DNA from 3 places in the Syntrophobacter fumaroxidans MPOB genome. Region 3 is predicted to be linked to each of the others. Evidence: riboswitches for the same ligand, from Rfam matches in the RefSeq annotation. Region 3 holds a riboswitch; each other region holds the start of a gene.
What was found. A riboswitch is a leader RNA that binds a small molecule or an ion and turns the genes downstream of it on or off. The one in region 3 is predicted to bind cobalamin.
Positions count from the first base shown of each region.

Region 1 (6,262 bases), 2.0 Mb from region 3:
CAATGGCAGTGACTTTGCCCATGCCATCGCCCTGGACGGCGCAGGGAATGTCTATGTCACCGGCGTTTCGGAGGGAACTTCTTCAGGCGAAGATTATGCAACCGTCAAGTACGACGCGAATGGAAACCGGAAATGGGTGAAACGCTACAACGGTCCGGCCAATGGGGGTGACTCCGCCTCGGCCATCGCCTTGGACGGCAAAGGAAATGTCTATGTTACAGGCTGGTCGGATTCAGATTCCTCAGGCAAAACTTATGATTGTGCCACCATCAACTACGACGAGAACGGAAATCAGAAATGGGTGAGACGATACGAGCAGGCTTCCGGCAGTTCCATGGTCGTCGGCGGTGGCGGGAATCTGTATGTCACAGGCACTACGTTGACAACTACAGGCCTTGAGCATTACCTGACCATCAAATACGATGCAGGCGGAAACTGACCGACGGGAAGACCCCTCGCCGGGCAAACGACTGCCGACCATCCATTGACGGCGGCCGGTGTGTAAACCATGCCCGCCCTCGAGGTCCAAATCCCTCCAGCCGGGGTGCCTGTAACCCTGTCGCCAACAGGCCCGAACAGCCAGACCCGGCGGGGAAATGCCCGAAAGGCAGGGTTCTGTTGAAACGCGGCGTTCCGGCGGTCACGGTGTTGTGTTCGGCCGGAACCACCACCATCTGCGTTTCTTCTTGCGTGCTTCCCTGATCTGTCGTTCGAGCTCCTCCACGGTGAGGCGCGGCTCATCGGAAGCGGTTTCCAGCGGCAGCCACTCGTCCAGGGCAACATCGCACCGCGGCGGGGCCCCGTTCAGGTAAACTTCGATATGCGTCGCGGACGCAAGCCGATCCAGAAACCCGCAGACCGGTCCCACCGGGACGTCGTCCCCCGGCCGGCAGACCCACACCGGGAAAACGACCCGGTCGCCAGGCCTCAGGTTACCGTCACTCCGAAAGATGCGAACGACGGTGCCTTCAACGAGCACCTGCGCCGGGGTCTGAATATCGGTGGGAATATTCCCGATTTTCACCTGGACATGAAAGCGCGCTTTCTTGCGGGCCTGCAAATGCCCAGCCAGCGGAACGGCCATATCCGGTCCAACTCCGTGTCGGTTGTCGTTGTTCGGTCTTGCTGCCTGCCCCGAAAACCCGCCAGAGACAAGGATGTCCATATGAAGGGGGCAAATGCGCGTGGTCGGCGCACGGATTGAATTTCTGCAACGAGACCATGCCTCACTATCACTTTATCTGCAAGGGGAGCCACTGGATTCGGAGGGGGACCTCTGCGTCCCGAACGCAACGGTCTAATTTCACCGCCGGTGAATGGATCGTCGACGCTGGAGGGCAAATTGGGAATTATTAACTCTTTGATTTTACTTGGTGGAGATGAGGGGATTCGAACCCCTGACCTCCGCGTTGCGAACGCGGCGCTCTCCCAACTGAGCCACATCCCCACTTGAACGCCCTCTTATAGCCCCCCGACGGGCAACTGTCAACCTTTCAGTTGCACCATTTCTTAGGTCCGCTCCCGCCCCGCGCCACAGGTTTCCCGGCTTCCCGCCGCGGGCGGAAACAACGCCTCTGCGACGGCACACAACGAGGACGGCATCCCTTCGGAACAGGCGGTTTCTCATTCCGCAACACAATCATTGTGCAATGCGTACCGAGGCTGCCCGGAAAGGCGCGCCGGATTCCCTTCGACCAGGCTCCATCGAAATGACGTCCGATGTGCGACCCTTCTTCCGGAACACTTCTTCGCGGCCGCCTTGCAGGGCGAAATTTCTCGGAAGACGCTCTCTTCCTGCTTGCCGGCACGATTTTCCCATACCGGGACGATCTTCCCGACGGCAACTCCGCACGAAGCATCCGCAAGCCGAGTTGAATTCACATCGCCGGTCTTTCAGCAGTGTTTCTCTTCCGGCCGGCGATCAGGCAGGAATGTATCGCTGCATCGAAACCGTTCCGGGGTCTCCGCCTGTCCATAGCAGACATATAGAACCGCCATGCGCAGGTATGTCTCGCTTCATCGAGGTTGTTCCCGGGTTTTCAGGTCGAGTCATTTTGCCACCCTCGGCCTCCAGTTTCGCGCCATTTCCTGAGCCCGCGCAACCTGTTCCGGAGTCATTTTCTGCGCGATGTGGTCCCGAAATCCGGCCATTCCCCTTTCGCCCTGCGCCGCCGCGAGGATCAACCACATATAAGCCTTGACATAGTCCTTCGGAACCCCCCTGCCTTCCTCGTATGCGGCCCCGAGCTTTCCCTGCGCAAAGGAATTGCCCTGTTCGGCAGCTTTCCGAAACCACTTCACGGCTTCAACGTCACTCTGCCCGACGGCTTCCCCCTTGAGGTGCATCTGCCCAAGCGCGACCTGGGCTTCGGCATGACCTTTCTTGGCCAGAATCTCAAATTCCCGGAAGGCCGTCTCGTAGTCGCCGCGGGAATAGGCGGCCTTGCCGGACTCAAAATCCGCCCATGCGGGACCAGCCAGCACCACCAGGCCGATCAAAAACGCAATCCGCTTCATAACGCCTCCCCCCCGGGATCCGCCGGCACCTTCATGAGTCACCCCTGAAGCCGATCTGTTCACCCAAATTAACCATTGATTTGATTCGTTGAAAGGTCTCCGGCCCGCCCCATGACTCCCCGCATTCATCATAAACCGCCATGAGCCGGGGGCTCGCAACGAAGCATGCAAATTTACCAGGCCGGGGCATTTTCACACTGAACGCCGTATCGCGGGTTTCTCCGAATTCCGGCGATGAGCGCCAACGACGCCCCGCTGATCGCACGCACCGCGACGGGAGTCCGGGACGGCCCAAGCGGTCGTTTTCCAGCGAGGCGCTCTCCCGACGACCCCGCATTCTCAATGGAAGGGTTTTTTCCCGGATCGTCCGCGGACTGCCGTCAACAACGGAAATGAATCTTGATGGAGTCCGGCTTTTGCGGTAGAGGTGAGATGCGACGACGGCCCCGAGGCGACGGCCGCGTTGCCGCCGCGCCTGAGTGAAGGGGCTCCGGGCGGCGGCTTTTCCTTTTTCTGTCCCCACACAGCGAGGTGACGCATGAAAGTGGTCGCATTCAACGGCAGTGCCCGACAGGATGGAAACACCGCCATACTCCTCAGGACCGTTCTTGCCGAACTGGATAAGGAAGGCATCGAAACGGAGTTGATCCAGCTGGCGGGAAAACCCCTTCAGGGCTGTACCGCCTGTTATTCGTGCTTCAAGACCAAGGACGGGACCTGCGCCGTCGAGACGGACGAACTCAATGAATATCTGGCAAAAATGATCGAAGCGGACGGCATTTTGCTGGGTTCGCCGACCTATTTCGCGGACGTGTCCGCAAGCATGAAGGCATTGATCGAGCGATGCGGGCTGGCGGTCCGGGCCGGAGGCGATCTGCTCCGGCGCAAGGCGGGAGCCGGTGTGGTCGCGGTCAGGCGGGCCGGTGCGGTTCACGCTTTCGATTCCCTGAACTACTTTTTCACCATCAGTCAGATGATCGTTGTGGGGTCCAGCTACTGGAATATCGGAATCGGCATGGACCCGGGCGATGTGCACCGGGATGAAGAGGGGCTCCAGACGATGAGGACCCTCGGCGAGAACATGGCCTGGCTGCTCAAGAAGCTGCGGTGAGCGTGGAGGACGATCGGCGGAAGGGCGAAGGAGCCCGCACCGGCTTCCGATTTCGGAAAGCCCGTCAAGACTCCCGGCCCCGCGCGGGCGCCGGGAATCCGTATCCCTGCCTCGGGTCGTCTTCGAAAGGTTCAGAAGGATGGCGTTTCGTGTGCGGACTCAGGCATCGGAGGAAGCGTCCGGTTTCGCCTTCTTATAAAACTCCATCAGGAACTCGGTTTCCTTGGGTGAAAGATCGAACCGCAACACCGCCTCCTGGACAAGCGACTGGGCAGCCTTGTCCGGATGCTCTTCCAAAGAGGCCGAAATCCACTTCACCGCCCTGCGAATCGCTTCCCCTTCAGGCATAACCGTCGTCATAGATCAAAGCTCCTCTCGTGGTTGGGTTTCATTCTTCGTTCCATTATACTCATGAACGGCCAAAGGAAGCGAAACAAAAACGATAGGCACCCCGATTTACAATCCATCAGGATGACGGCTCCCGTATTCCATCCAGGCCGCCGCCCCTGCCGGCCGGCCCGGCGGCCCCCCGCGCGCGCTTACGAGGGAACACCCGGCAAGGACGGATATCGTGTCTGCGCGGTCTCCCCCGCGCTTCCGCGGGGAGGGATTCGGCCATGCGCGGGAGCGCGTGAGGCTGACGGGCATCGTCCGGGAGCACTTCGCCCTGGTTAGACCATGCGCGTGAGTGCCTGGGGATCAGTGCCCCGTGTCCGTCACTCCCGCTTCTTCGAAGGTCTTGCACTCAACGAGCACTTTCGCCGCCGCTTCCACGATGTTCATTGCCAGCGCGGACCCCGTGCCTTCCCCCAGTCTCATGTCCAGATCGAGTATCGGGCGCATGCCCAGCATGTCCACCATGGCGGTGTGTCCGACCTCCCGGCTCCGATGCGACACAAAAAGGTAGTCTGCGGCTTTCGGCGCGAGCCTGCATGCGACAAGCGCCCCGGCGGTGGCGATGAACCCGTCGCAGATGATCGGAACGCGGAGTGCCGCCGCACCCAGAACGGCGCCGCCCAAGGCGGCGATCTCAAACCCTCCCACTCCGGCGAGCACGCCCAGGGGATCATTCGGGTCGGGCCTGTTCACTGCGAGCGCCCTTTCAATCACTCGGACCTTCCGCTCGAACGCGACGTCGTCGATGCCGGTCCCCCTGCCGGTGAGATCCCGCACGGGCTTGCCGCCAAGAGCCGCGATGATGGCCGTCGACGGCGTGGTGTTACCAATCCCCATGTCCCCCGTGCCGAACAGGAGATACCCCTCCTTCAGGTGCGCGTCCTGCACGATTTCCGCACCGATCGTCAGACCCCGGACCGCCACCTCCCTGCTCATGGCGGGGCCCACGGCGATGTTTGCGGTGCCTTTGCCCAGTTTACGGCGCAAAACAGGCCAGTCCGGAGGCAGATCCGATGCGACGCCGCAATCCACCACCCGCACGGCCGCGCCGCAGTGGACCGCCAGGATGTTGATCGACGCCCACCCGCGCACGAAGCTGCCCACCATCTGCGCGGTCACTTCCTGCGGATAGGCGCTGACCCCTTCCGCGGCCACGCCGTGGTCGCCGGCCATGGTGAAGATGATCTTCCTGCCCACCGCGGGAGTGAGGCTCCGTTTGATCGCCGCCAGTCGCGCCGCGATGACCTCAAGCCGTCCCAGCGAATCGCGCGGCCGAATCTGAGCGTGCAGTCTTTCCCATGCCTTCGCCTCCCAATCCTTGGAGGCCGGCTCGATGCGTTCCAACAAACGATCAAGCTTCTCCATATCCTGCTGGCTCCTTTGAAAGCATTTGCTTTCTCGAAAAAAAATGATCCTTCAAACCTCTGCATCGAGGCTTGAAGGATCGCTTTATGGCTTCGGCAATCCCACCGCCCAACAAACGGCACCGACCGCACCAAGTCTTCACGGCAGGTCTTCTGGCTCGCGGATCGACTTACTTCCCGGCCCCTTCCCGTTCTCCCCCTGCGCACGAGATGAGAGAGCACAGTGGTCGCCGCCGGGTTTCATCCCCGCTCACAGCGCCGGCCAAACGCGTCGGCATCGCACCGACTTCCCTTTTGAGCCCGAGGCACCGCAAAGACATCGTTTCATCCGGGCGTCGAAAACCGAACCCGTTTTTACTTTGTACCGACCCGTTTGAGGAATTTCAGGGCCTTTTCCGTTTCCATGACGGGAATGATTTCGGCGATTCCGAGGTCCGTCCAGGCATAGACGGACGCCGCCAGGTGGACCTCGTCGTCGGCCTCGAACAGTCTGAAAACCCGATGGCCGGAGATGTCGAACCATTCACCCTTGACTTCCACACCCTGGTGTTTGGTACCGGTTCCCATGCCTCTCTGGATAACGTCGTCCCGGTCTTCAGGGGAATAGCTGAAAATGGCAAGAAATAACATGAAAATTCTCCTTTCTGGAGTGACTTCGACTGCTTTCGACCGTCGGACCCGGCCGCACGCCGTTAGACGATCGCGGGGACTTCCGTGCCACAATCCCCCGGAATATTCCGGCCCCCGCAGCGCCCGGCCAAGGCGCGCCGCACACTTCAAGCCTCCCGGCGGACAATCGGGTGCCCGTGCCAATGCCGACCATTATAGATAAACACGGGATGTTAACGCAAGTCAATCCGGGGAGCGCGATCCG
Region 1 covers NC_008554.1:386,825-393,086, reverse strand. Annotated here, with positions in the region: gene SFUM_RS01675 (SBBP repeat-containing protein) at 1-439, shown strand, start outside; gene SFUM_RS01670 (hypothetical protein) at 641-1,084, opposite strand; tRNA gene SFUM_RS01665 (tRNA-Ala) at 1,372-1,447, opposite strand; gene SFUM_RS01655 (tetratricopeptide repeat protein) at 2,050-2,517, opposite strand; gene SFUM_RS01650 (flavodoxin family protein) at 3,056-3,628, shown strand; gene SFUM_RS01645 (hypothetical protein) at 3,788-3,988, opposite strand; gene cobT (nicotinate-nucleotide--dimethylbenzimidazole phosphoribosyltransferase) at 4,328-5,389, opposite strand; cobalamin riboswitch at 5,515-5,716, opposite strand; gene SFUM_RS01635 (DUF3303 domain-containing protein) at 5,743-6,018, opposite strand.
Region 1: it holds a riboswitch for cobalamin, as region 3 does, so the genes downstream of both, cobT (nicotinate-nucleotide--dimethylbenzimidazole phosphoribosyltransferase) here and SFUM_RS14225 (hypothetical protein) in region 3, are expected to answer to the same signal.

Region 2 (6,262 bases), 780 kb from region 3:
TTGCCGTAAACCGGGTCCGGCACACCCGTCTTCGGTCCCGCCACGTACAGCAGAAAGGCTTCCCACTTCTCGAATATCGGCAGGGCGATAATGACGGCCAGGATAAGCGACAAGGGGGTGTAGACCCAGAGCGACCCGGACCTGAACATCCGGACGACGTTCAAGTACCGGTCGAGCGCGGCGATCCTGAACTTCGACGGGGCGGGCGGCACATTCCCCACGTATCGCGAAGCCACCCAGAAATTGAGAAAAAAAATCAGGAAAAACAAGAGGGTGACCGCTCCGAAGACGATGTAACGGTAGAGGAGCCGCAGCCAGTAGTAAAGCCCGTACCCGAGGGAATCGAACCACCAGATGTTGATCAGGTAGTCGACCGAAGCAAGGCTGGACAGGATAACAACAGCCGAGATGCCCAAAATGCCGATCAGGATGATGAGAGGCCAGCGTGCCCAACGATTCATTTGCGACTCCTTTGGCACCGGTGAGGGAGAAACCCTAATGATGCGATCGATGACTCCCGGAAAAATTGAGGAATTGAACCATATCGAACGCATCGGGTCAAAGATTTTCGCAGCCGTTTCCAGTGCATCCCCGCCGTGCTTCGAGCATTTGCGTTGACGCCGGCCGGCAAATGCGATAGACAGTGCATGAAGGGTCGTGCGGCGGCGTGGCCGTTGACCGTGCGCCGGGTTTTTCTCCATCGGGTTCATCCGCTGGAACAGGTAGAAGATAATCAGTTCTTTGAAATTATACAGGCACAGGTATCCAATATTGGGGATTCAAAAGGGAAGACGGTGAGATGCCGTCGCGGTCCCGCCGCTGTAAACGGGGACGAAAACCGCCGGTTTGCCACTGGTCCGGAATCAACGGGCCGGGAAGGCGTGGTGAGTAGGCTGATCCGTGAGCCAGAAAACCTGCCTGCGCCTCAGGGGTTCTCAGGGCCGGAATGGAACGGCATTCCGTGGGGAACGCGGTATTCCCTGATGAGAAAAGGATCAAGTCGAGCTGGGTGCAGTCCTTGAAACTCCGCAAGAAAAGGGGTTTTGAGGACTTTTTTTATTTGATCGCCCTCGACACGCCTTCGGGTACCGGGCGTGACGATGCCAAGGGGTTGTACGTGAAGCGTCGGGTTTGCGCCCGCGTGGTCGTGTCGCGTTCACCAGGTCGGCGGGCGTCGGGGTCGGAGAGATGCAATGGCTTTGAACGAGCTCATGGGTTCAACGGAGGATCGGCCGGGATTGGTGGAAGCGGGGCGCTCCATCGAGATGGAGAGTTTCCGCATCATCGATGCCGAAATGGGGGAGCATCCTTTTCCCGAGGACCAGTGGCAGGTGGTGCGTCGAGTGATCCACACCACGGGCGATTTCGATTATGCCCGGCAGATTCGGTTTCATCCCCGGGCTGTGGCCTCGGGGGTGGCGGCTTTGACACGGGGCGCTTCCATTTTCGCCGATACGCGCATGATTGCCGTGGGGCTGTCGCCGTGGCGATTGCAGTGGTACGGGAATGAGGCGGTGGTTCCGGCACTCCACCCGGAAAGCCGGATACGGGCCGAAGAACAGGGGGTCACGCGTTCGGTTGCCGCATTCAGGGGCGTTTCCGACCAGTTGAACGGCGCCGTCGTGGCCATCGGGAACGCACCCACCGCGCTGCTCGAGGTGCTCCGTCTGATTCGTGAAGACGGCGTGCGCCCCGCGCTGGTGATCGGTGTCCCGGTGGGATTCGTGCAGGCCGCGGAATCCAAGGACCAGCTCCAACGGATGACCGATCAGCCCGCCATCGCCGTTCTCGGCCGCAAGGGAGGAAGTTCGGTGGCGGTGGCCATCCTGCATGCGCTTCTGGAATTGGCCGGAAATGTCAACCAATAAGGATATTCAGCCATGTTCGGCACTCTTTACGGGGTCGGCGTCGGGCCCGGGGATCCGGAACTGCTCACGCTGAAGGCGGTGAAAGTTCTGAAGGAAGCGGCCCATGTTTTTGCCGCTTCCTCGTCCAGCAACGATTACAGCCTGGCGCACGACATCGTGCGGGAGCATCTGCCGCCCGGAACGCCCATCGACCAGCTGGCTTTTCCCATGACATTCGATTCCGAACACCTGGAAAATGCATGGACGGCCAACTGCGAACAGGTGGTCGAGATTCTCAGGCAGGGAAAGAACGTCGCCTTCATCACACTCGGAGATCCGCTCACCTTCAGCACGTTCATCTATCTCATGAGGAAGGTGCGCAGCAGGCTTCCCGATGTCAACGTCGTCGTCGTCCCCGGCATCACCTCCTACCAGGCCGCCGCGGCCTGCGCCAATCTGCCCCTGGCCGAAGGCGAGGAAGCCATCACCATCATATCGGGAGCCAAGGGCGGAACCCGCCTGAACGCGGCGATCGAAACGGCCGACAATGTGGTGCTCATGAAGACATACAAGCAGTTTCCCCAGATCCTGGCGCAGATCGAGGAAAAGGGGCTCGAAGACAAGTGCTGTTTCATCAGCCGCTGCGGGCTTGAGGGCGAGATTGTGGAACGGGACTATCGGAAGATGAGGACGCTCAAACCTCACTATCTCTCACTCATGATCATCAAGAAACGCGGCATGGAACCCCGGTGAAGGGAGGTCGGGAAGATATCCCCGCCATGGAACGAACGGTTCGGCGTCACACGGTGCTGTCGGGTCATTGCGGGATTTCCGTGCTGTGCTGGGCCGGATTTGTCCTCCTGATTGTCGTTGCCGCGTTCCTCGCTTCGGGAATCGGCTCCTTCGAAACGTCCTACCGCACGATATTCCGGCTCTGGATATCCCCCTTTGATTCCGATTCCGCGGCGGGCATCGATGATACGGTGCGATACATCGTTATCAACGTGCGGCTGGCCAGAGTCTGCCTCGCATTCATCGTGGGCGCGGCACTGGCGCTTGCGGGCACCGTCTACCAGGGAGTGCTGCTCAATCCGCTGGCCGACCCTTTCACGCTCGGGGTCTCCACGGGAGCGGCCTTCGGCGCCTCGCTGGCGATTCTTCTGGGACTGGGGGGCATGCAGCTTTCGGGGATCAGCGGCCTGCCCCTGGCGGCCTTTGCCGGAGCGATGCTCGCGCTCTACCTGGTCTATCTGCTGGGGCGCATTGACGGGAGGATCCACGCCACCACGCTGGTGCTTGCGGGGATCATCGTATCCACCTTTCTGTCGGCATGGATCAGCCTCCTCAAGAGTCTGAACGAAGACTCGGTATCCACCATCGTCTTCTGGATCATGGGGAGCCTTTCGGGCAAGAGCTGGACTCATGCCGTCCTGGTGCTGCCATATCTGGTGGCGGGCGGGGCCGGGATACTCATCTTCACCAGGGAGCTCGATATCCTGAGCCTGGGGGACATCCAGGCGCAACATCTCGGCGTCAACGTCCAGAGGGTACGATTCTGGCTGCTCCTGGCCGCTTCGCTGGCGACCGCCGCGGCGGTGGCGGTGAGTGGGATCATCGGGTTCGTCGGGCTTGTTGTGCCGCATCTCGCGCGCCTGGTCGTGGGACCCCGGCACGGGCGACTCATTCCGGCGACCCTGTTGACCGGCGGATTGCTCGTGCTCGTTTCCGACACCATCGCACGAAGCCTGCTGCCGAACGGCGAGGAACTGCCGGTAGGCGTCGTGACGGCGATCCTTGGAGGACCCTTCTTTTGTTACCTGCTGCTGCATCGCAAGAAGTACCTGCAATTGTGATTCGCCTGGACGGGGTGACCTGCGGCTATGCCGGGCAAACGGTGCTCAAGGACCTCTCCTTTCTTGTCCGGCGCGGGGAATTCATCGGCGTGCTGGGGCCGAACGGGGCGGGGAAGTCCACCCTCATGCTGGCGTTGAGCGGTATCGTGCCGGTGCAGTCGGGTTCGATCGAGATCGAAGGGAAACCGCTGGCCCGTCTCAAGACCAGGGAACGGGCCCGCCTGATGGCCGTGGTGGCTCAGGATATCGACCTGCGTTTTCCCTTTCGCTGCGAAGAAGTGGTCCGCATGGGGCGATATCCTCATCAGAAACGCTGGCAGATGGAGAGCCCGGAGGACGAAGCCGCGGTCCGGAGAGCGCTCGGGGCGACGGATACCGCCATGCTGGCCAAGCGTCTCATCACGGCGGTCAGCGGCGGCGAAAAACAGCGTGTCGTGATGGCGCGCTCACTCGCCCAGGAAACCCCCATCCTGCTGCTCGACGAAGCCACGTCGGCCATGGATATCCACCGCAAGCTCCTGATCTTCCGGGTGCTCGACCGCCTGAACCGGGAGGACGGCCTGACCGTGGTGGCGGTGCTCCACGACGTCAATCTGGCCGCTCTCTTCTGCAGGAGAATGATCTTTCTCAAGAACGGAGAGCTCGTGGCCGACGGCGCGGTCGATACAGTCTTGAACGCGGACGTTCTGGAGCACGTCTACGAGACGCCCGTGATGGTCCGCGAGATCGAAGGAACGGAAAAGCGGCAGGTGGTTTTTCTCCCGTAGTCGAACGGCGTGCCGCCGCGAGGTTCGCGCGAGGCCCTGAGCGTGTCCTTTCGGGACGCGGGTCCGTTGTGCGGTTGGATTTACGAAAACGAAGCCCGACACCGGGCTTCAGGGAGGAGGTTCCTTGAAGCCTTTTCGATGGATCCTGGCATTCCTTCTGGTCGCGTCGATTCTTCACACCCGCGCCGGGGCGGTGCAGATCACCGACGATCTCGGCACGACCGTCACGCTTTCTCAGTCGGCCGGGCGCATCATCTCCCTGTACGGAGCCTTCGCGGAAATGCTCTACGCCGTCGGGGCTGGCTCCCGGTTGGCGGCGCGCACCCAGGCGGATGCTTATCCCCCTGAAATCCTGAAACTGCCGTCGGTGGGGACCCACATGAAGCCCAATTTCGAAATGATCATCGGCTTCAAACCCGACCTGGTGATCCAGAGCGCCAGCCGCCGCGAGGAGATGCCCGACATGGAACGCTTGTCCGGAGCGGGGATTCCGGTGGCGGTGTTTGCCCCGAAGAGTTTTGAGGACATCTTTTCGACCATGGAGCGGCTGGGAGTTCTCACCGGTTGCGAAGGCGAAGCCGGAGCGGCCGTTGCCCGGATGAAGCAGCGGCTGGCGCGCGTACAGGCGAAGCTCGCCGGCGTCGAGAAGCGGCGGCGCGTTTTTTTCGAGGTCCGCGCGGAGCCGCTCACGGGTGCCGGGCGCGGCTCCATCGTGCAGCAGATCCTGGCTGCGGCCGGGGCCGAGAACGTTCTGCGGAGCGAGAAAGCCATCGTGCAATACAGTCTCGAGGCCCTGCTGCTCGACGACCCGGATGTGTACGTCATGCAGCGGGGTCCGATGAACCGGAACCCCGCCGAACTGGCAGCGCGGGCGCATTTCGATCGTTTGAGGTGCGTGAAGGAGGGCAAGATCGTTCCTGTGGATGAATTCATCTTTTCGAGGCCGGGCCCGCGTTGTGTGGAAGCCGTCGAGCAACTTGCCGCGGCGCTCTATCCGACGATATTCGACGAGGGCGGGCGTTAGTTTTGTGATAGGATCGGTCTGTGCCGGGACGCAACACCGGCTGTGACGGAATGACTCATACGGATTACCTAGAAAATAGACTCCCTCGGGAGTCTGTTTTCATGCTTCGCGGGTGTCGCAGGGGGCATGGATAATAGCGTTCAAAATGATACTCTAAAAGCGTGGGGGACGTATCCCCCCCTCGCCGCTTCGCGGCTCCGTGTGGCGCTGCGGCGGCGGCCTTCGGCCAGTCGCCGACAGCGCCGAGCGCTCGGCCTCACGCGCGTGGGCGTGTGGCCGAAACTTGGGGGGTGCGGGGGAATCATTCCCCCGCTCTTTTGTGTTTGAAAAATCCATCTTGAACGCAATTATCCATGAGGCTGTGCTTCACCTGCGAAGCATGAAAACAGTTTCACCCGGGAATCTATTTTCTAGGTAACTTCGTATCAGGGGATCTCGAAGGGAAAATGGCCAGCGCTTCCGATCATTCACACGGGCGCCGGGCAGGAAAGGAACTGCGCCGGGGATTCAGCACGGGGACGGCGGTGACGGCCGCGGCCGTGGCGGCGCTGAGGTTGTGCCTCACCGGCAGGGCGGTCGAGATCGTGGCGGTCCGCCTCCCGAACGATGTCTTCCTTCCCGTCGCGGTGACGGCCTGCCTCCTGGACGGTCGGTTCGCCGTGGCGACGGTGGTGAAGGACGGCGGAGACGATCCGGACGTGACCCACAACGCGGAACTGTCGGTGCGTTTGAAGTGCGATCGACGCCCGGCCGAAGCGTTTCATCCGGAGG
Region 2 covers NC_008554.1:2,606,554-2,612,815, reverse strand. Annotated here, with positions in the region: gene SFUM_RS11060 (UPF0182 family protein) at 1-461, opposite strand, end outside; cobalamin riboswitch at 743-936, shown strand; gene SFUM_RS11055 (precorrin-8X methylmutase) at 1,194-1,868, shown strand; gene cobI (precorrin-2 C(20)-methyltransferase) at 1,881-2,600, shown strand; gene SFUM_RS11045 (FecCD family ABC transporter permease) at 2,627-3,700, shown strand; gene SFUM_RS11040 (ABC transporter ATP-binding protein) at 3,697-4,467, shown strand; gene SFUM_RS11035 (ABC transporter substrate-binding protein) at 4,592-5,491, shown strand; gene cbiD (cobalt-precorrin-5B (C(1))-methyltransferase CbiD) at 5,938-6,262, shown strand, end outside.
Region 2: it holds a riboswitch for cobalamin, as region 3 does, so the genes downstream of both, SFUM_RS11055 (precorrin-8X methylmutase) here and SFUM_RS14225 (hypothetical protein) in region 3, are expected to answer to the same signal.

Region 3 (6,262 bases):
CAAGGGGATCGTTCCGTCCAGAGACAAAGACGAACTGGGCATAGGCATTGCGGGATTGAAGGGGGTGGTCGCTCCCCACAACGACGGCACCGAGCTCCACGCCGAATTGTACTACAGGATTTACTTCAACGAATATTTCGCCCTCACTCCGGACGTTCAGTACGTTGCCAATCCCCTGGGCGACAGCCGCAACGACGGTGTGTTCGCCGGGATGCTGCGCCTGGAGTATTCGTTCTAGGTCCAACGGCGACTGGCGTTCAAGACTGCAAACGACGGGATCGGCGGGCGGTGAGGCGGACGGGGACAAACCCGGTCTCCGCGACTCGCGCAATTCCAGGGCAGGACCTGATGCGCCCTTGCCCGACGTTGCCGTTCCGAGCACAAACCGGCATGGGCGGAACCGATCGATCCTGTTTGCCGGAGGGATGCGCAGACACGATCCGCGCATGGCTGCGGGAAATATAAGAAGAGGCGAACAACCCGAGGGATCGCCCGCCTCCTTCGCTACAGACTCAAGGATGGATCGACCCGGCCCCTAGTGGGCATGTTCATGAGGTTGGGCCTCGTGAAGGGGATGATCGTGATCGTGCGCCCCGTGTTCGCCGGGGTGGTCATGATCGTGGGCATGAGGCGCACCGCCGTGCACATGCTCGTGACTGTGTTCGTGGAGATGTTCATGGGCATGAGCGTGCGTGTGCTCATGGCTGTGCTTCCCGTCCCCGTGCGAATGTTCGTGAGTGTGGACATGCTTGTGATCGTGGGCGTGCAGATGCTTGTGCTCGTGTTTTCCTTCCATGTCAAGTCCTCCTATTCTTTAGGTTATCGAACCCTTCGTGGGCTCATTGATAAACAGAGTAAACCGGGATCGGCTCGATGTCAACGGGCGGCAAATCACCAAGCCGGGTCCGCAACGCGAGTCTTCTTATGCTCCGCTCGGGACGACTGCGTATTGACGAGCGATCCACCCTTCTGATACATTGTGACGCAATCATCCCCGTGGGCATCCAATTCCTTCACAGCGGAAAGAAACCGCATACTCCCGATTCCCCGCGACTCGGCACTCAATGCAGTCAGGAAGGCAATTGCGGTTGGACGCGCCTGTCCTGGCCCATCGCTTTTTGTGCCGCGCGCAACCGGTCGCGTGCGAAGGATTTTCTTTCGCGCGTCCGGCGTTGCAGGGGACAGGAACCGTATGCAGCGGAGGCATCGGGATCGGCGTAATACCCCACCGGCCGCGACACATTCGGGAAGGAATCGAGTGTGAAATTGCCGGTCCGACGGCCGACCGATCGGTGAAAACACGTTTGTGAACGGGTGACAGGAGGAAGCGTTCATGCATCATCAACACTCATCGTCTCATGGACACCATGACGACCATCACCACGATTCCCCGGATCATCATGACCACGATGCTCCGGGAGACGGTGTGTCCTCCCTCTCGGCCAGGGACAAGCTCTTCATAAGGCTCGAGCACTTTGCCCGGCACATCCGCGAGCACGCCGAGTCGTGCAGAATCCTGGCCGACGAGGCAACGGAACTCCGTTTCCACGAGACGGCCCGACTTCTCGGAGCGGCGGCGGACGGCATCGAGAGGCAGAACGAAAACCTCATGGCGGCACTTTCACACCTGGATCGTTGATTCCCGCATCGGCGCCCCGTGATTCCACCGCACGAACATTCCGGCTCGCGGAGCACAGATAACGATCCTGTGCCTGCAGATGATTCGCCACGTAATCATGCACCGCCTCCTCCATCGAACGGAACGTCAACGGACAGCCGGTTGCCCTCAGGGAAGCCATGCTTGCACGGGTGTGATACTGGTATGTTTCCCGGATGGGCTCCGGCATGGGGATGTATTCGATTTCGGGCCGGCACCGCAGGGCAGCGAAGACCGCCTTGGCCAAGTCGTTCCAGGTCCGTGCCCGGCCCGTTCCCAGGTTGAAGAGACCGTTCACGTCCCCGTGGGTCAACAGCCACCACATCACATCGATGCAGTCCTTCACGTATATGAAATCCCGCGACTGCTCGCCGTGCGCGCACTCAACCCGGTGTGACCGGAATAGCCGCACCCGCCCGGTTTCCGCGATCTGACGACACGCCTTGAACACTACGCTCGCCATGTCCCCCTTATGGTATTCGTTTGGACCGAATACATTGAAGAATTTCAGGCCGACGATCTTTCCGAGCAGGCCGGTGCGCTCGGCGTGGAGGTCGAAAGCATGTTTCGAATACCCGTACATATTCATGGGACGCAGCCTGATGAGGTCGGTTCGATCGGAGAAACCCGCTTCTCCGTTTCCGTAGGTCGCGGCACTGCTTGCGTAAAGGAATCGCCGCTTCCGTTGGACCGCCCACTGCGCGAGCGTCCGGGTGAAGCGGGTGTTGTTTTCCATGAGGTAATCGGCATCCCGTTCCGCGGTGGACGAACAGGCTCCCATGTGGACGACGGCCTCGGGAGAGAAGGAAAGCGTGCCGGCATCGATTCGCCGGAGGAATTCGCTCTTGTGGAGATAATCCGAGAAGCGCAGCCCCGCAAGGTTCCGCCATTTCTCTCCGGTTCCCAGCGAGTCCACCACAAGGATGTCGTCAACGCCTTCCCGGTTGAGTTTCCAGATGAAGGCGCTGCCGATGAAGCCGGCCCCGCCGGTAACGATTACCCTTTTCATGAACACCGCTCTCCATGCCGAAGAATGGAACGCCTCCACAAGTCACGATCCATGCATTGTCGTGCCTGGAAATCCTACCTTGGCCGCGGAACATCCCGGGAAGCCTCCAGGGCGGCTCCCGTGCCGTCCGATGAAGCAGTCTCGCCGGCATGCGCCCGTTTCGACCGCTTCCGTTACGGAAGCCCCCATCCGAAAATGAAGAGCAGCGCGCCGCAAACCGGGGCCGGCGGAGCTCGGCCGGATCGGTGGAGTCCCGCGTCGGGGCCTGCACGTTCAAACAGGGAGATGGACTGGAAAAATCGGGGAAAAATTGACGTCCTCGACGTACTCGCCAAGCCGCTCGATGAATTCCTCCTTTGATCTGACGCGAACGGAGCGAAGGAATGTGCGCGTCATTCTGGTCAGGAGCACATCCACCAGGTTCAGCCACGAGTCATCCTTGTGAACGCGAATGAACTCGAAGCGTCCGGGATGGGGTACGAGCTCCTTCATGAGCGCCCTGGACAGGCTGAAGCGGTTGCCCAGCAAGATACCGATCGTCCAGTTCAAAGGGTAATGACAGGCCGCGGTCTCCAGGAAATCGACAAACCTCCCGTCACGATCCTTTTCGCTGACCTGGGCAATCACCCGGCCATCACAGATATCGATGCCGATCCCCAGGCTCATTGTACAGAATCGCCCGGTTTCGCACTCCTTCACCCGGAGCGGGTCGACGCCCGGATAAGTGGCCAGGTCGGCCGTGAAGGCTTCGCCCGGTCGAACATCGAGCCGTCCCTCAGGGCAGAGCGGAGCTCCGGCCCGCCTGAAGCCCGTTCTCGCGCCAGGCCCCCGCAAGAGTTCGATCTCCTTAAAGACCGTGAACACGTAAGCCGTTTTCCTCCCGAATCGGAGAATTCGTTTGTCAAGGAAGGATATGGCCTCGCGGAGAGCGTGAGGAGACTCTTTGACGATTTTCCGGATGGTCGCTTTCCCGACACCCTGGAGTGAAAAGTGGCCCGTTTCCACCGCATGTTCCCGAACGTAAGCGGTCAGTTGCTCCATGGTCCAGGTCTCCGACTCGTATCCGTACTCCGAGGGACTGGAGGCGGCAAGATGCGCGACCCATGCCTTGTCCTCGACGGTCACGGCCGGAGGGCGTCCGGGCCGGGCCAGGTCGCAGATCCCGGTCTCGATGCCGCCGCAGAGCGTCTTGTCGATGCAAAGCTGGACCGTCGGGCGCGTCACACCTTCCGCGCGTGCAATCTCGCTGATGCTCTCTCCACGTGCATACCTGAGAAGGATTCTCGCGCGCAAAGCGTTGGCGGCACGATGGTGACGTGCAGCCCCAACCGTCTCCAGCCTTCGGATTTGTGTCTCGCTCAGAGCCAATGCATCCCGTTTGCGTGTCGCCGCCATTTGAACTTCTCCCCGCAATGTCTGCCCATGTCGACAGCACAAGATTCCGGCGTGAAAACCACATCGCCTCTTCCAAGAAATGCTCCCGGGGAACCACCGATTGCCGCGAATTCCGACCTGCCCGCCGGCGCGAGCCTCCCCCTCTCAAAGCAGGGTGGTTCTACGCGTCGGCACAAGATGTCCTCTTCCGGGCAAGTCCAACCCGCCGGGCGCACCAAAAACAAAAAGACCAGCATCACTGCTGGCCTTCATGACCGCGATAAGAACCCGAATTGTTCGTTCGTCGAATGGGCCGCTTCCTTTTCACGTCCCGATGAACGGGCCGCGGAAGCTTCTGCTTCCATTTCGCTTAAAGGCTAGCCCGAAGAATCGCCGATGTCAACGCTTATGTGGACACGCTATGTGGATTCCTCGGCAGGCCGAGTTCCATCCAGCCGAAGAGCATTTTCAGGGCATTCGGCCCGTGCCGCTGCAAGGCGTTTCCTCATGTTCCACGCGGGCGGTTTCCGGGCCGTCGAGACAGCAAGACTGAAGCGTGTGATTTTTTTTCTTGACAAAACCCGGCGGACCGGCCGATTATTTTTGCCGCGATAACAGGTGCATGGATCAGGCGCCGTGGAGCTTAAAAGGGAATCCCGTGAGAATCGGGAACGGTCCCGCCGCTGTGAACGGGGACGAAATCCGATAAGACCACTGCCTTGGGGGGCCGAGGCGGGAAGGTTCGGAGAGTAGAACGATCCGTAAGTCAGAAGACCTGCCTGATGCCATTTCGGTGAATCGGTGCGTGGAGATGTCCGATTGACCGCCGGAGGGTGAAGCGAACCAGGGTGCAATCCTTAGAGCTGAAAGCTCTAGGGATTTTTTTTTGGCCCCAATGCGATTCTGCGGCGGAACCATTGGACCCCTCGAGTTTCCCATGGACCCTTTTTCCGCCGGCCCGGGAGGTGGACAGTCCTCGAAGGTGCGGCCTGGACAAGGGAGGTGTCCGATGCAAAAGGGTGTGATTTTCTGTGTCTCGCTGGGGAAGGAAGAACAGACGATGTTGGGACAGTCGGATTTGGCGAGAATGGTCCGATCCTTGAACGCCTCTGCCGTCTATGTGGCAACGTCGGAAGAGGAAGTTGTTCATGGATGGTCGTACCTGATCGCCGCCGGCATGCACCGGATTTCCTGCGCAACGACCGCGTACGATCCGGCGATGGGCAAGTTCGAAATTCACGAGACCCCATTGCGACTCTGGACGGGGAGCATGGAGCGGCTGTTTCCAATGGACGGGGAAGATCGGGGAGTGAACGGAATTCATGCACGCGGCGCCGAGCTCTCTTGACGGCAAGCCTGCGGCAGATGGAGGGAAAAGGGATGAACAGACGGTTTAATGTGGTTTTTGGCCTGATGGTCTTTGCCGTGTTGCTCGCTTCGCACAGTTTTGCGGCACACGGTGAAAAGCAGGCCGACAAGAAAGCAATCCTGATTGTGGCCTTCGGGACCACGGTTCCCGAAGCGCAGAAGGTCTTCGACGGAATCGATCAACGGGTGAGAAAAGAATTCAGGAATACGGAGATCCGTTGGGGATACACATCGAGCATCGTCCGCGCCAAGCTCGCCAGGCAAGGGAAGGTTCTGGACTCTCCCGAAGTGGCCCTGGCAAAACTCATGGACGAACACTACACCCATGTTGCGATCCTTTCGCTGCACACCATCCCGGGTGAGGAATTCCATGACCTGTATCGGAATTCCCGCCTGTTCGAACAGATGGCGGGAGGTTTCAAGAAAGTGGCGGTCGCTCCTCCGCTCCTCTCTTCCCACGACGACATGGTTCGTGTGGCAAAGGCCGTGATCGGGCATGTCCCCCGGGAAAGAAAACCCGAAGAAACGGTTCTCCTCATGGGACACGGCTCTGAAAAGCATCCGGCCGACGCCCTATACTCCGCGCTGAACCAGGCTTTCACTGAGCTCGATCCCAACGTGCGCCTGGCCACCGTTTCCGGCTATCCGTCCCTGCAGGATGTGATGCCGAAGATCGCGAAAAGCAAGAGCGGGAAAGTGTACCTGATGCCGTTCATGCTGGTCGCCGGAGATCACGCCATGAACGACATGGCCGGCGATGAACCGGACAGCTGGAAATCGATTCTCAAAGGCAAAGGCCATCATTGCGAGATCGTCATGAAGGGTACGGGAGAGTATCCCGAGATCGTGGACGT
Region 3 covers NC_008554.1:3,389,598-3,395,859, reverse strand. Annotated here, with positions in the region: gene SFUM_RS14255 (carbohydrate porin) at 1-238, shown strand, start outside; gene SFUM_RS22780 (hypothetical protein) at 536-796, opposite strand; gene SFUM_RS14245 (DUF8180 domain-containing protein) at 1,334-1,639, shown strand; gene rfaD (ADP-glyceromanno-heptose 6-epimerase) at 1,608-2,666, opposite strand; gene SFUM_RS14235 (helix-turn-helix domain-containing protein) at 2,940-4,061, opposite strand; cobalamin riboswitch at 4,640-4,837, shown strand; gene SFUM_RS14225 (hypothetical protein) at 5,050-5,388, shown strand; gene SFUM_RS14220 (sirohydrochlorin cobaltochelatase) at 5,421-6,262, shown strand, end outside.